Regions from separate parts of the Arthrobacter sp. MDT2-16 genome, predicted to be linked through region 1. Evidence: riboswitches for the same ligand, from Rfam matches in the RefSeq annotation. Region 1 holds a riboswitch; each other region holds the start of a gene.

Region 1 (5,151 bases):
GCTTCACGCCCACGAACCGGTGGCTCTCGGGGCTGACCTCGAGGGGGCGGATGGGGCGTCCGATCGAGGTGCTCGTGGCTTCGTCGGCTTCGCGGAGGACGCCGGAGTCGAGGAGCGGCCGGCTGAGGCGTGTGAGGCTCGCCACCGAGAGCCCGAGGCGTGCCGCGAGGTCGCCGCGCGAGATCGGCCCGCGGATCAGGACCTCGCGTGCGAGTGCTCGGGCCGGGCTGGAGGGGGCGAGCGAGGTGACCGCGTCCATAGCATTCCGTTCGCAGGCAGGCATGTTCTGTGGGGGTGGTGCTGAGAACCCTACGTCGAGGTGATGTCAATGCGGAACTGAGCGGTTCCGGGTGGGAGTCCGGCGGTTGACGTCGTTCTTATTTCTACCGTAAAAATTATTGGAGCGATTCCGTTGGCGTCCTTCCGGCGATGGCTCGTTGCTCGACGTCCGCCCTCACCGATCCCCGAAAAGGACCCCGTCCCGTGACTTCCACCGTCAACCCCGACCTCGAATCCGCCGTCGACGCCCCCGCCGCGGCGCTCGCCGCGACGATGGAGGATCCGAACTGGTGGCGCCAGGCCTCCGTCTACCAGATCTACCCGCGGAGCTTCGCCGACTCGAACGGCGACGGCATCGGTGACCTGAAGGGCATCACGTCCCGGATCCCGTACCTGAAGTCCCTCGGCGTGGACGCCGTCTGGCTCAGCCCGTTCTACCCGTCCGCGCTCGCCGACGGCGGGTACGACGTCGACGACTACCGCGACGTGGACCCCAAGCTCGGCACCCTCGCCGACTTCGACGAGATGATCGCTGCGCTGCACGAGGCCGGCATCAAGCTCATCGCCGACATCGTGCCCAACCACACCTCGAACCTCCATGAGTGGTTCCAGGAGGCGCTGGCCTCGCCGAAGGGATCCGCCGCCCGCGACCGCTACATCTTCCGCGACGGGCTCGGCCCCGACGGCTCCCGGCCGCCCTCGGACTGGGACTCGGTGTTCGGCGGCCCCGCCTGGGAGCGCACGGAGGACGGCCAGTGGTACATGCACATCTTCGCCCGAGAGCAGCCGGACCTGAACTGGGACAACCGCGAGGTCCGTGACGACTTCCTGAAGACCCTGCGCTTCTGGTCCGACCGCGGCGTGGACGGCTTCCGCGTGGACGTGGCGCACGCCCTCACCAAGGACCTGACCGAGCCGCTGCCGTCCAAGGCCGAGCTCGGCCCCCAGGGCGGGAACAATCTGGGGGAGCACCCCTTCTGGGACCGCGACGAGGTGCACGAGGTCTTCGCTGAATGGCGCACGGTCTTCAACGAGTACACGCCGCCGCGCACCGCCGTCGCCGAGGCCTGGGTGCACGCCGACCGCCGGGCGCGCTACGCCAGCCCCGACGGCCTCGGCCAGGCGTTCAACTTCGACCTCCTCAGGGCCGACTGGAACCCCCGCCAGTTCCGGGAGATCATCACGAAGAACCTCGTCGAGGCGACGTCCTCGGGGGCGTCGTCCACCTGGGTGTTCTCCAACCACGACGTCGTCCGGCACGCGACGCGCTACGGGCTGCCTCCCGTCGGAGCCGACAGCGACGACGGCCAGGACGGCGGCGCGTGGCTCATGAGCGGCGGCATCGAGCCGGAGCTCGACCGCGCGCTCGGGGAGCGCCGTGCGCGTGCCGTCTCGCAGCTCATGCTCGCCCTGCCCGGCTCCGCCTACCTGTACCAGGGGGAGGAGCTCGGCCTGCACGAGGTAGCCGACATCGCCGAGGAGGACCGCCAGGACCCCACGTTCTTCCGCAACAGGGGCGTGGACGTGGGGCGTGACGGGTGCCGCGTGCCGCTGCCGTGGACGCGCGACGGCGAATCCTTCGGTTTCGGCTTCGGCGGAGCGCACCTGCCGCAGCCCGCGTGGTTCGGGGAGTACGCCGTCGAGGTGCAGGAAGCGGACCCCTCCTCCCACCTCGGCTTCTACCGCCGTGCACTCGAGCTGCGCCGCGAGCTGCAGGGCGAGGAGGACTTCGAGTGGGTCGACGAGCCTTCGGCCGACGTCCTGCACTTCACGCGTCCCGGCGGCTGGCACAGCGTCACCAATTTCGGCCCGGCCACGGTGGACCTGCCCGCCGGCACCGTGCTGCTGAGCAGCTCACCGCTCGAGGACGGCAGGCTGCCGGGCGACACCACCGCCTGGCTCGTATAGCAGGAGTCCAACGACGGCGAGTCGCTCCTTCCGGGGGTGGCCCGCCGTCGTCGTCCCTGCCGGGTGGAAGGGCCGTTCGTCCGCAGGAGAATCGGTTGCGGGCCCGGCAGGGACCTCGGAATACTGGGGAGGACGGCACGACCAGGCGAAGGGTAGCGGCATCAGCGGTTCCCAGGAGAACGAGGAGAGGCTGCGCAAGGCGGCCCAGTACCGCGCTGCCCGCAGCGGAGCCCGGGATGCGGACGACGCGCTCGCCGAGCTCGAACGCCAGAACGACGGCGACGCGGCCAACGGCGAGATGGCGCCGCTGCGCGCGGGCGAGGACGAGGTCAAGCGGGCGCGGCTCATCGTGGACCAGGCCGTGGCACGCGGGGACTTCGACGACCTGGCGCTCGCCGGCAAGCCCATCCCGGGGCTGGGGGAGGCCCACGACCCCGACTGGTGGGTCAAGGGCCTGATCCAGCGCGAGAACATCACGGGCCTCGGCCCCCGCGCCATCCTGCTGCGCACGGAGGACGCGGAACTCGACGACCGCCTCGACCGCCAGTACACCGAGAAGCAGGTCCGCGAGGTGCTCGAGGACTTCAACTACCGAGTGATCGACGCGAGGCGTCAGCTCCTCGGGGGCCCGCCCGTCATCACGAAGCTCCGCGACGTGGACGCCGAGGTGGAGCTCTGGCGCGAACGCAGGGCTGCGGCGCGCCGTGCGGCCGAGGACGCCGCACCGCCCGAGCAGCCTCGGCCCTCCTTCTGGCGGCGCATCTGGCGTGGAGCCGGCTAGCCCGGACCCCGGGGCGTGTTCGTAGGGACCTGCGCCAAATCTGAGCAAGACCTGCGCTGAAGGACGGGGTCCTTGGCGCACGCCTGCAGGACGATGGAGGGGCCGGCGGACATCGTGCAGCGCGTCCGGCGGCGCCGCTGGCACGACCGCTCAGCGACAAGGGCAAACCCGGTGCGAACCGGCGACGCAAAGCCACGGGACCCACGCGGTCCGCCGGGCTACCGAACAGCGAAGGCTCCCCGCATGCACCTCCTGCCCGTCACCTCACGGACCCGCCGACGGACGGACGGCCGCTCGTCGCTCGTCGCCTCCGTGCTCACCGCGCTCCTGCTGGCGGTGTCGGTATCCGCCTCCACCTCCGCCGAAGCCGGCGAGACGAGGCCTGCCGTCGTGGACCCCGGGCCGGTCGGCGACTTCGCCTGGAAGGGCTTCAACTGGGAGAAGCGCTGGTGGACCGGTGCCCCCAACTACAACAAGCAGTTTGACCCGGCGAACGTCAGCAACCCCGATGCGAACGGGCATGTCACCATGACGCTCTCCAACCCGACCGGTGGCTCGGCGATCGGGGCCGAGTTCAACACGACGCGCCATGGCTTCGGGTACGGCACCTACAGCACCACCATCGAGAAGGACCTCAGCACCCTGCAGAAGGAGGTGGTGTGGGGGTGCCTCTTCACCTACGACCCCGCGGCCGCCCCCGGATTCAACGAGATCGACCTGTGCGAGGCGAGTTCGTGGGGTGGTGGCAGCAGCTTCGGTCAGGTGTGGCCGATCACGCAGGGGCACGGCTACTGGTTCGATGCGAGCAAGGGCCCGGGTGTGGGGAACGACACCGCGATCTTCGCGGTCACGGATCATCCGGTCCTGACGCACAGGATGGTGTGGGAGCCGGACAGGATCACCTTCGAGACCTTCGCGGGAGAGGGCTACACCGGCCAGCTCCTCAAGCGCACGGTCCTGATGGGTGAGAAGGTTCCGGAACCGGCCCGCGAGACCGTCCACTTCAACCTCTGGGTGACCGGCGGAGGCGGTGGGGACCCCGCCCGCGTCGTTCCCGAGAAGGTGGTCGTCCGCGACTTCTCCTTCGTTCCGCGCGCGGCACCGCCGGTCGTGGCGCCGGCGCCCACCCCCGCTCCGGCGACCATCACGCTCGCCGCGTCCAGCACCAAGACCCGCGGCACCACCACCACGACACTCAGCTGGTCGGGGGCCGCAGGCTCCTCCGTGACGCTGCTGACCAACGGGGTCCGGCGCACGGTCCCGAACACGGGCGGTACCTCGACGACGGCGAAATCGGCGTCCGTGCGCTACCAGGTCTGCGATGCGGTGCGCTGCTCACCGGTGGTCGTCGGAGGCCGCTAGCGCCGGCCCGGCCCGCCCTGTCCCCGCTCAGCCGCGGGAGGCGCCGTCCGTCCAGACGTAGAACTTCTCGGGACGGCCCGCCGACCCGTACTGCGGGACGATCCGCGCCTGCCCCCGCGAGACCAGGAACTCGAGGTACCGCCGGGCGCTCACGCGGGCCATACCGAGCCGCTCGGCGACATCGGACGCCGACGTCCCCCGGCCATGACCGCGCAGGTCCAGCATGACGGCCTCCAGGGTCGGCGCCGAGAGGCCCTTCGGCGTCACGATGGTCGCCGTGCCGGACGGCGCACCCGCGCCGCCCGCACCGGACCCCGCCGTCGTCCGCAGCAGCTGGTCGATGCGGCCCTGATCGAGCGCTGCGGAGCCGTCAGCCGCGTGGGTGTCGAGCTCGCGGCGGTACGCGACGTAGGAGTCCAGCCGCTGGCCCAGCACCGCGGCGCTGAACGGCTTCACGAGGTAGTGCAGCACCCCGCCGGCCACGGCCGCCCGTACGGTGTCGAGCTCGCGGGCCGCGGTGATCGCGATGACGTCGAGCGGATCGCCGGGTCGGTTCCGCAGCGTCCGCAGCACGTCGATGCCGGTCATGTCGGGCAGGTGGATGTCCAGCAGCACGAGGCGCGGGCGCAGCGCCTCGGCGAGCTCGAGCGCACGGGCTCCGGTGTGTGCGGCGCCGACGACGTCGAACGCACCGTGCGCGAGCAGGAAGCCGGTGTGGATGCCGGCCACCTCGCGGTCGTCGTCGACCACCAGCGTGGGGATCAGGGCAGGGGCGCTCATGGCACGCGCAGCGGAGGACGGGTGCCGGCGAGCGACGGCGC
Region 2 (5,151 bases), on a different contig from region 1:
CACCTTCTCGTAGTCGGTGAGTCCGAAAGGCCCGGTGGCGGGCTTGAACTCCGGAGGGACCCGCCCGATGTCCACCCGTGTGTGGTCCTGCTGGTAGACCACCTTCACGTCGAACCAGGCGTCGCGGTCCGCGCCCTCCGGTGTCGCGGCGAGCGGCGAGTCCGGGGAACTCCCCACCCATGCGGCGAGATCAGCCACCTTCGACACCCCACCCGGCTCGGCGGGGTCGGCGAAGACGTAGATGCGCCAGCGTCCGTCCGCCGTCGCGTGGTGCCCGAGGTGCATCGGGACGCCGTCGCACACCCGCACCACCGGCGCCGACTTGAAGCGCTTGCCGATCGGGAAGCCCGTGGCGAGGTCCTGGTGCGCGGGCTCCGCGACGAGGAGGGAGGGCGCGTACTGGGTGCGGAAGCCCGCCGGGAACTCGGCGGTGCTGACGTAGAAGTCCTCGAGCTCGGACGGGTCGGCGAAGTCCTCGGGCTTGCGGGCCATGAGCGCGGACCACTCCTTGTCGAACTCGATGAGGTCCTTCGCGACCACCTGACGCTCGGCGGAGTACGTGGCGAGCAGGGCCTCGGGGCTGCGCCCCTCGAGCACGTGCCCGAGTTTCCAGCCGAGGTTGAAGCCGTCCTGCATGGAGACGTTCATGCCCTGGCCGGCCTTCGCGCTGTGCGTGTGGCAGGCGTCGCCGGTGATGAAGACCCGCGGCGTGCGGGTGCCCGCCTCCTCCGGCAGGACGTCGTCGAACCTGTCGGTCAGGCGGTGGCCCACCTCGTACACGCTGTGCCAGGCGACGTTGCGCACGTCGAGGGTGTAGGGGCTGAGGATGGTGTTGGCCCTCGCGATGATCTGCTCGATCATGGTGCTGCGGATGGCACCCTTGGTCGCCGGGTCCACCTCGCCGAGGTCCACGTACATGCGGAACAGGTGCCCGCCCTCGCGCGGGATGAGGAGGATGCTGCCGCCGGAGCCCGACTGGATGGCGCACTTGCGGCGGATGTCGGGGAAGTCGGTCACGGCGACGGCGTCCATGACGCCCCACGCGTGGTTGGCCTGGTCCCCGGCGAGGCTGCAGCCGATGGCCTGGCGGACCATGCTGCGGGCGCCGTCGGCCCCCACCACGTACCTGGCCCGGACTGTGCGCTCCTCGCCCTCGCGTTCCCCCGCGGTGTGCACCAGGGTGACCGTGACCGGGTACTCCCGGGCGTCGTCGACCTCCAGCCCGGCGAACTCGAAGCCGTAGTCGGGCTCCATGCGCGTGGGCGCGTTCCGCATGAATTCGGCGAAGTAGTCGAGGACGCGCGCCTGGTTGACGATCAGGTGGGGGAACTCGCTGATGCCGGTCTCGTCGTCCTCCGGGCGGGCCGTGCGGATGATGCGGGAGGGGTCCGCCGGATCCGGCTTCCAGAAGGCCATCTCGACGATCCGGTAGGCCTCGTCGGTGATGCGCTGGGCGAAGCCGAACGCCTGGAAGGTCTCGACGCTGCGGGCCTGGATGCCGTCGGCCTGGCCGATGGCGAGCCTGCCCGGGCGCCGTTCCACGATCCGCGTGGTGATGCCGGGGAACTGCGAGAGCTGTGCGGCGGTGATCATGCCGGCGGGGCCGGTGCCGATGATCAGGACGTCGACCTCGTCGGGCAGCTCCTGGGGGCGGTCGAGACCGACCCCGGCTGCAGGCCGGACCCGGGGGTCACCCGAGACGTAACCGTGGTGGTGGAATTGCACGGGCTTCCTCACTTCGTCGTGGTCGTGCCGCTACCGCTGTGTTCGATAATCGAACACAGCGTTCTACTATCGTGACGCCGATGCTAGCCGGGGAGGACCCGGGACTCAAGGGTGCGGGTCCTGCACAGAACCTGCCGTTATCCTTCGCGCCACTGCCCGGCCCCGTCGACGGCCGTGGGGGATGATGGGAGGACCCCGACTCCACTCCTGATGATCGGGGCGTTCCGGGCGACCGCCCGGAAGCAAAGGCAAACCCGGTGCGAACCGGGGACGCAAAGCCACGGGACCCTCCGGGTCAGCCGGGCTACCGAACCCGTGAAGGCGTCAATCATGGTCTCCCCCCTGCCCGTCTCCCGATCATCGTCAGCAGTCCCAGCCACGGCGGACCGGCACTCCGTCCTGCGCGTTCTCCTGCTGATCTGCGGTGTCATCCTCTTCTCGGCAGGCGGTCCTCCCGCCGCGCAGGCTGCCGCGTCCATCAGCCTCAGCAGTACGACGGGACCGACGGGAACATCCGTGACCGTCACCGGAGCGGGATTCCCGAAGAACACCAAGGGCTCGATCACGGACGGAGCAACAGCCACGGCGATCAGCACCAACGGAAAGGGCTCCTTCCTGTCCTCGGTCGTCATCGCACCCGGGCCCTCCGTCGTCACGATCACCGCGACCGCCGGTTCTGCATCGGCGTCGTCCGTGTTCACGGTCACCGCCCCCGCACCGACGCAGGAGCCGGAGATGCGGGGGAAGGACATCAGGTTCGGTATCGGCACCAACGGTGGACCGGCAGCGGGAGCGGAGATCGATGAGGTAGCAGCCCTCGCCGGAGAGGCACCCTCCCTGGTGCTGTCGTACAAGGATTTCAACCAGGCCCCGCCCCTCGCCGAACTGGATGCCGCCCGGGCCCGGGGCGCACAGACCCTGCTGACCTGGGAGCCATGGTCCTGGGGAGGTGGCACCGACCAGCCTGCCTACTCCCTCGACCGCATCGCGGCCGGCGACTTCGACGCCTACCTCCGCCAGTGGGGGTCCGCCCTGGGGCAGTGGGGCCAGCCGGTGTACCTGCGCTTCGGACACGAGATGAACGGGGACTGGTACCCGTGGGCCGAAGGAGTCAACGGCAACGGTGCCGGCGACTACATCGCCGCGTACCGTCACGTCCACGACGTCGTCGCCTCGACCGGCGCTTCCAACATCCGCTGGGTGTGGAACCCGAACGTCCCCTACTGGGGTTCCACGCCCCTTCCGGAGCTGTACCCGGGCGGCGACTACGTCGACGTCGCGGCACTCGACGGCTACAACTGGGGTACCTCGCAGACGTGGAGTGCCTGGCAGGAACCGCAGGCCCTGTTCGGGGAAGGATTGTCGCAGGTGAGGTTCCTCGCACCCGGCAAGCCGGTCATGATCGCCGAGACCGCGTCCTCGGAGGTCGGCGGATCGAAGGCGGCATGGAATACCCGCCTCTTCGACTACCTCTCGGCGCAACCCGACGTCATGGCCGTGATCTGGTTCCACATCGACAAGGAAGCCGACTGGCGTATCAACAGCAGCGACGCCTCGGCCGACGCTTTCAGGACGGCTCTGGCCAACCGGCGCTAGTCCCTTCCGCACCGGCCCGCGCCCGCCTCCGTGTGCTGGAGGCGGGCGCGGGTCTACGCCAGAGGCCCACCGCAGGTCGGAGGCTCCCCGGCGAAGCGATACCAGTCGGGGAGCGCCGCGGTGAATTCGGACCGTATGGCCGCATCCTCCACCGCCGTCCAGTCCTCGGGGTGGAAGACCTGGTCCCACCAGACGCGTTTGATGTTCAGGGGTAGGTGCTGCCCCAGTGGTAGAGGGACATGCCCACCCAGTCGACGGCGTCGCCCCCCGGATGATAGGGCGCGTAGGGATCGTCATCGGACGTCAGGACTCCGTCACCGGTGACGTCTAGGTCGGAGAACCCCGCCGCGCCGGGCAGCGCTTCGTGCGCACCGCCGGCGAAGGGGAAGTCCGCGAAGGTGACAGCCACTGCAGGGTGCCGGCCCAGCTCCTCCGCACACTGGGCGAGAGTCTCCCGACCCCACTCCGGGTTCACACCCATCAGCGTCCCGTCAGCCGGGGCAGGCCTGCTCCCGTCGGGAGGCTCACAGGGAGACGCGGCGGCATTCAGATTGCAAGCCGACAGGGAGAGGAGGAGCGCAGGAAGCATCCGCCTGAGACGTGAGACCACCCCCTCGATCTACTGGCGGCTTCCTGGTGCCACCCGTCGCCGGGCGGGTGTCGCCCGATCCCGGCAGTGTCGGTGTGGTCTGCGACAGGTCGACCGCCTGTCCGGTCCTGACCGGGCTCGAGCAGGGAACGACGACGACGCCGTGCGAAAAGCATCCGCCCCTTGACGCGCCCTCGACCGCCTGCCTACCCTTCGTATACGATTTGGTACTCGATGAGGAGTCGCGGGTGGAACTGGTTGACGATCGGCTTCTGGCCGCTGCCCGCAAGGTCATCGCGGTCCACATCAACTACCCCAGCCGGGCCGCCCAGCGCGGCCGCACGCCCGAGCAACCGTCCTACTTCCTGAAGCCGTCATCGTCGCTCGCCCTGTCCGGGTCCGCCGTCGAGCGACCGGCCGGCTGCGAGCTGCTCGGGTTCGAGGGCGAGATCGCGCTCGTCATCGGCACGTCCGCCCGCCGGGTCTCCCCCGCCGATGCCTGGCGCCATGTCGGATGGGTCACCGCGAGCAACGATCTCGGCGTCTACGACCTGCGCTACGCCGACAAGGGCTCGAACCTGCGCTCGAAGGGCGGCGACGGCTTCACACCCGTCGGTCCCGGCCTCCTGCCCGCCGATGCCGTCGACCCCGGGGACCTCAGGATCCGCACCTGGCTCAACGGCACCCTCGTGCAGGACGACACGACGGCCGACCTCCTCTTCCCGTTCTCCCGGCTCGTCGCGGACCTGTCGCAGCTGCTGACCCTCGAACCCGGCGACATCATCCTCACCGGCACACCCGCCGGGGCCTCCGTCGCGGTCCCGGGTGACGTCCTCGAGGTCGAGGTCGGCGCGGGCGCTCTCTCCACCGGGCGGCTCAGTACCCGCGTGAGCGAGGGCGCGACGCCGCTGGGCGACTTCGGGGCCCGGCCCCGGGCCGACGACGTCCAGCGCGAGGAGGCCTACGGGTCGCGCGAGGCCGCAGGGCTGCCCGTGGCCGGGCCGCAGGTGGTGCTGACACCCGAGCTGAAGGCGACGCTCGAGAGCGTCTCCACCGCCACGCTCTCCTCCCAGCTGCGCAAGCGCGGCCTGAACAACGTCAGCATCGACGGCCTGACCTCCACCCGGCCAGGGCAGCGCGTCGTCGGCCTCGCCCGCACCCTGCGCTACGTCCCCAACCGCGAGGACCTCTTCAAGCAGCACGGTGCAGGCTACAACGCCCAGAAGAGGGCGATCGACACG
Region 3 (5,151 bases), on a different contig from region 1:
GAGCAACGACCAGGCATCGTTCCTGCCCAGGAGCGCCGAGTCGACGGCGGCGGGTGAGTTGCAGCAGCGCTTCAGCGACTCCGACGCCATCCCGGCGGTGATCGTGGCCGAGTCGGACGCGGCCATCGACCCGCGGGACCTCGGTCCCTACGCCGACCTCGGTGCGACGCTCGGGCAGGTCGAGGGGCTCGAGCCACCCGCCGAGGGTGCGCCGGCCGTCGCAGGGCCCATCCCCTCCGAGGACGGCTTCGCGGTGCAGTACATCGCCTTCGTCTCCTCGGACGCCGAACTCGCCGAGGTGGTCGGCGAACTGCGCACGGTGCTGACGGACGAGCTCCCCGACGGCGTGAGCGGGTACGTCACAGGACCCGCCGGATTCACCAACGACCTCGTGGACGCGTTCGGTGGGATCGACGGCATCCTGCTCGGTGTGGCACTCGGCGCGGTGTTCCTGATCCTGCTCGCGGTCTACCGCTCCGTCGTGCTGCCGTTCCTCGTCCTCCTGACCTCGGTGTTCGCACTCTCGACGTCGATCCTGCTCGTCTTCTGGCTCGCGAAGCTCGACTGGATCCAGCTCAGCGGGCAGAGCCAGGGGATCCTCTCGATCCTCGTGATCGGTGCGGCGACCGACTACGCGCTGCTGCTCGTCGCCCGGTTCCGGGAGGCGCTCGCCGAGCACGGGACCCGATGGGAGGCCATGCGCGTGGCGTACCGAGGCGCCGTGGAGCCGATCGTCGCCTCTGGTGCCACGGTGATCCTCGGCCTGCTGTGCCTGCTCTTCTCCGACCTCAACTCGAACAAGAGCCTGGGGCCCATCGCCGCGATCGGCATCGTCTTCTCGCTCGGAGCGGCGCTCTCCCTCCTGCCCGCCTTCCTGCTGCTCTTCGGCAGGGCAGCGTTCTGGCCGCTGGTCCCGCGCTACAACCCGGAACTCGCCACCGTCGTCCCTCCTCATCACGGCAGGCACGCCGCCCCGACGGCGTCCGGCCCGGAGACCGGGCTCGAGCGGCTCAGGGGGATCTGGCGGAGCGTGGCCCTGCTGGTGGCCCGTCGCCCGCGGGTCCTCTGGGTCGTGTCCCTGCTCGTCCTCGTGGCCGGGGCGCTCGGGCTGACCCAGCTCCAGGCAAGCGGCGTCCCGCAGTCGGCCCTGATCCTCGCGCCCTCCAACGCCGTCGACGGCCAGGAGGCACTGGGCCGGCACTTCGACGCCGGATCCGGGAGCCCGGTCTACGTCGTGGCGCCGGAGGCGGACCGGCAGACGGCACTCGACATCGTCACCGCGCAGGAGGGGATCTCGGAGGCGGCCCTGACCGCCGACCCCACCGGCGCCGCCGTCGTCGAGGACGGCCGCGTGCTCATCAGCGGGACGCTGGCGTACCAGGCCGACTCCGGCCAGGCGGAGGGCGTGGTCCGCGACCTGAGGGCCGCGCTCGACGACGCCAGCCCGGATTCGCTCCTGGGGGGCGTCACGGCGGTGGCGGTGGACACGAACGACACCGCGCTCGCCGACCTGGTGAAGATCATCCCGATCGTCCTCGCCGTCATCCTCGTAGTCCTCATCATCCTGCTGCGCTCGGTCGTGGCGCCGGTGCTCCTCGTGGCCAGCGTGGCGCTCTCGAACGCGACCGCGCTCGGGGTGTCGGCGCTGGTGTTCAACAACGTCTTCGGGTTCGAGGGCGCGGATGCGTCGGTGCCGCTCTTCGCGTTCGTGTTCCTCGTGGCGCTGGGCGTGGACTACAACATCTTCCTGATGACCCGGGTGCGCGAGGAGTCCCTGCGCATCGGCACCCGGCCGGGGATCCTGCGTGGACTCGGGGTCACCGGCGGTGTCATCACCTCGGCGGGGGTGGTCCTGGCCGCGACCTTCGCCGCGCTGGGGGTCATCCCGATCCTGTTCCTCGCGCAGATCGCCTTCATCGTGGCGTTCGGCGTGCTGCTGGACACCGTGCTGGTGCGGTCGCTGCTGATCCCCGCGCTGGCCTACGACATCGGGCCGGGGATCTGGTGGCCGTCACCGCTCGGGAAAGTGGCGTCCCCGCGGTAGCCCGCTCATCCCGCCGTCGAGCACGAACCGCCGACCTTCCGCAAGCTTTGCGCAAGAACATCCGGGTACCGCGCCCGGCAGCGGACCCGTCACTAATCTTGGACTGTGCCCACCCCATCCACGCCGCCGCGTCCTGACCAGGACCACGGTACGGTGCCCCTCCACGACGCCGTCCGGGTCCCGGACGCGCCAGGAAGGGCGGCGCAGCTCCTCGACCCGGACGTCCTCCGGGACATGAGGCGCGATTTCTCGGACCCCTCGGTGGTGGAGCGCTTCGCGCGCGACTTCTGCGATTCGCTGGCGGGGAAGATCGACCGGCTCGACGGCCGGCTCCAGGACGACGACGCGATGGGGGCGGAGGACGCCGTGCTCAGCGTGACGACGTCCGCCACGATGGTGGGCGCCGTACGCCTCGCCCAGGCGGCAGGTGCCACGCAGCGATCGATCAGGGCCGGCAGCCTCGAGGACGCCCGGCGCTCGGTGGCGCGTCTCCGCGCGTGCGCAGCCGACACCGTGTCCGCGTTCCAGGACAGCCGCCCCGAACACCGCTGACCGGGGGCGGGCGGCTCAGCGCGAGGTGGTGCCCTGCGGCATGATCCGGAATCCGACCCCGCGCACGGTGATGATCAGATCCGGGTCCCCCATGGTGCGGGCCAGCTTCTGGCGGAGGTTCGCGATGTGCACCTCGATGGCGCGTTCGTCGGTGCGGCTCACGAAGTTGTATCCGCGGTAGTCCTTGCCCCGCGAGACGCGTACCAGCTCCTCCTTCGTCCGGACGGCGCCGTTGCTGCGCAGGAGTTCGTGGAGCAGGTTGAACTCGGTCTTCGTGAGCGGCAACTCGATACCGGAGCAACTCGCCGTGCGCGCCTCGCCGTCCACCACGAGCGCGCCGTTGCGCAGGAGGGTGTCGGAGGCCTGCCGACGGTCGGGGACGGACGGAGCGACCACCGTCACGGGTACCGCGGACCGGCCCGACGGATGCTGTGCCATCTGCCCGGCACGGGGCCGGCGGAGCATCGCGTCGATGCGTGCCCGGAGCTCGCGGGGACGGAACGGTTTCAGGACGTAGTCGTCCGCGCCGGCCTGCAGGGCGGTCAGGATGTCCAGTTCGTCCGCGCGGCCGCTCAGGACGATCACGTAGCAGTCCGTGGTCGAGCGGATCCTCCGCAGGACCTCGTACCCGTCGATGTCGGGCAGCCCGATGTCCAGGGTCACCACGGTCGGGTGTTCCCGACGCACGACGTCGACGCCCTCGCGACCGGTGGCCGCGCCGGTGACCTGGAAGCCTCCCTGCTCCAGGATGGCGGAGACCAGGTTGCGGATGTCGAGGTCGTCCTCGATCACGACGGCCGGCCGGACGTCCCCGGGCGCAGGGCTATTCATGGCGTGTTACCCCGTGATGGTGCTGCGTGCCCGCAGGGGCCTGCTCGAGGACGATCCGTCCGACCGGTGCGGGGGCTGTATGGAATTGAGGCGTCCTTGGCATACTGCGTGGACCTCTTCTGTTCGGCGGCCCGGCTGACCGCATGGGTCCCGTGGCTTTGCGTCCCCGGCTCGCACCGGGTTTGCCTTTGTCGACGAGCGGTTGCCCGCCCGACGATATTAGCAACCCCCGGTGACACCGCAGCGACCAACGGCCCGGCGCGGTTCGGCGTGGCGTTCCTCCGCGGCTGCGGAGGTCACCGCGGCGCCGCATCGGGCTGCCGGAGGATGACTGCATGATGGCGTACCGCGTCACTGACGGCGGACAGCGCTGTCGAGCCGTGACGCCACTGCTGCCAGTACAGCGGCACGTCCACGTGGCCGCCCGGTTCGAGGGCCTCGAAGGCCCGGCGGTCGGCCTCGCCCCTCAGCTCCAGTTCGGAGACGAGCCCCCAGCCCATGCCGAGCCGGATGGCGTCGATGAACTCCTGGGCCGCGGGGACGTAGTGGCGCGGCGGGTCGAGGGTGCGACGCGAGCGCGAGCGGAGGTACCGGTCCTGCAGGTCGTCCTTCCGGTCGAAGACGATCACGGGGGCGACGCCGAGCTGCTCCGTCGTCGCACCGTCCCGGAACCAGGTCCGGCGGAACTCCCGTGTGCACACCGGGACGTAGCGCATGATCCCGAGCGGATGGGACGAGCACCCCCGGACTGCGGCGGCGACCGACGTGATGGCGGCCGCCGCCGCACCGCTGCGGAGCAGGTCGAGCGAGTGCTCCTGGTCCTCGCGCAACACCTCGATCTGCAGCGTGCCGGCAACCGTGGCCAGGGCGGGCAGCGCCCAGGTATGGAGCGAATCGCCATTGATGACGATCGTGATGCGCCGGCGCCCGCCCTGGTCGCCCGGCTCGAGGTCCGCCGCGAGGTCCGCGGCCAGCAGGTCGAACTGCCGGGCGAAGCGGACCACGGCCTGACCGGCCTGCGTGGGGCGCAGGGGCCGTGTCCGGGTGATGACGGGACGACCGACGGCGGCCTCCAGTGCGCGGATACGCTGGCTGACCGCCGAAGGGGTGATCGCGAGGGCCGCTGCCGCTGCCTCGAAGCTTCCGGCGGCCACGATCGCGGCGAGTGCCTCCGCGTGTGCCGGGTCGACGTGCCTCATGAGCAATTCTTACCATGCTGAAGGATCATTAGCTGGCCTGAACCGGTTGCCGCCTCCTAGGTTGAGGAGGTGATCACCACCGCCGCCACCGGACTCGCTGCCGGTCTGACCCTGATCGTCGCCATCGGATCGCAGAACGCCTTCGTGCTGCGCCAGGGCCTGAGGCGTTCCCATGTGCTGCTGGTGGTGGCGGTGTGCGCCCTCTCGGACCTGGTGCTGATCCTGCTGGGGGTCGGGGGACTGGGGGCGGTCATCGAACGGGCCCCCGTGGTCCTCGAGGTGGTGCGCTGGGCAGGGGCCGCGTTCCTGGCCGGCTACGCGGTCCTGGCGGCACGGCGTGCCCTCCGGGGCGAGCACCTCGACGCCGACGGCGGACCCGCCACGATGTCGTGGCGGGCCGCGCTCGGGACGTGCCTCGCCCTGACCTGGCTCAACCCCCACGTGTACCTCGACACGGTGCTGCTGCTGGGTACGCTGGCGACCACGCACGGCGTGCCGGGCAAGTGGTGGTTCGCCGGGGGAGCC

The links. Region 1 has a riboswitch for cyclic di-GMP ahead of ACX80N_RS09840 (LamG domain-containing protein). Riboswitches for the same ligand answer to the same signal wherever they lie in the genome.
Region 2: it holds a riboswitch for cyclic di-GMP, as region 1 does, so the genes downstream of both, ACX80N_RS03620 (glycoside hydrolase family 26 protein) here and ACX80N_RS09840 (LamG domain-containing protein) in region 1, are expected to answer to the same signal.
Region 3: it holds a riboswitch for cyclic di-GMP, as region 1 does, so the genes downstream of both, ACX80N_RS02550 (response regulator transcription factor) here and ACX80N_RS09840 (LamG domain-containing protein) in region 1, are expected to answer to the same signal.

The regions. Positions count from the first base shown of each region.
Region 1 covers NZ_JBTNDP010000004.1:264,275-269,425, forward strand. The annotation lists gene ACX80N_RS09825 (ROK family protein) at 1-259, opposite strand, end outside; gene ACX80N_RS09830 (glycoside hydrolase family 13 protein) at 553-2,187, shown strand; gene ACX80N_RS09835 (DnaJ family domain-containing protein) at 2,348-2,968, shown strand; cyclic di-GMP riboswitch class I at 3,120-3,194, shown strand; gene ACX80N_RS09840 (LamG domain-containing protein) at 3,212-4,330, shown strand; gene ACX80N_RS09845 (response regulator) at 4,358-5,110, opposite strand; gene ACX80N_RS09850 (ATP-binding protein) at 5,107-5,151, opposite strand, start outside.
Region 2 covers NZ_JBTNDP010000001.1:733,760-738,910, forward strand. The annotation lists gene ACX80N_RS03615 (FAD-binding monooxygenase) at 1-1,725, opposite strand, end outside; cyclic di-GMP riboswitch class I at 1,963-2,037, shown strand; gene ACX80N_RS03620 (glycoside hydrolase family 26 protein) at 2,056-3,321, shown strand; gene ACX80N_RS03625 (hypothetical protein) at 3,527-3,730, opposite strand; gene ACX80N_RS03630 (fumarylacetoacetate hydrolase family protein) at 4,159-5,151, shown strand, end outside.
Region 3 covers NZ_JBTNDP010000001.1:525,962-531,112, reverse strand. The annotation lists gene ACX80N_RS02560 (MMPL family transporter) at 1-2,044, shown strand, start outside; gene ACX80N_RS02555 (hypothetical protein) at 2,150-2,596, shown strand; gene ACX80N_RS02550 (response regulator transcription factor) at 2,612-3,427, opposite strand; cyclic di-GMP riboswitch class I at 3,550-3,624, opposite strand; gene ACX80N_RS02545 (ArgP/LysG family DNA-binding transcriptional regulator) at 3,724-4,626, opposite strand; gene ACX80N_RS02540 (LysE/ArgO family amino acid transporter) at 4,696-5,151, shown strand, end outside.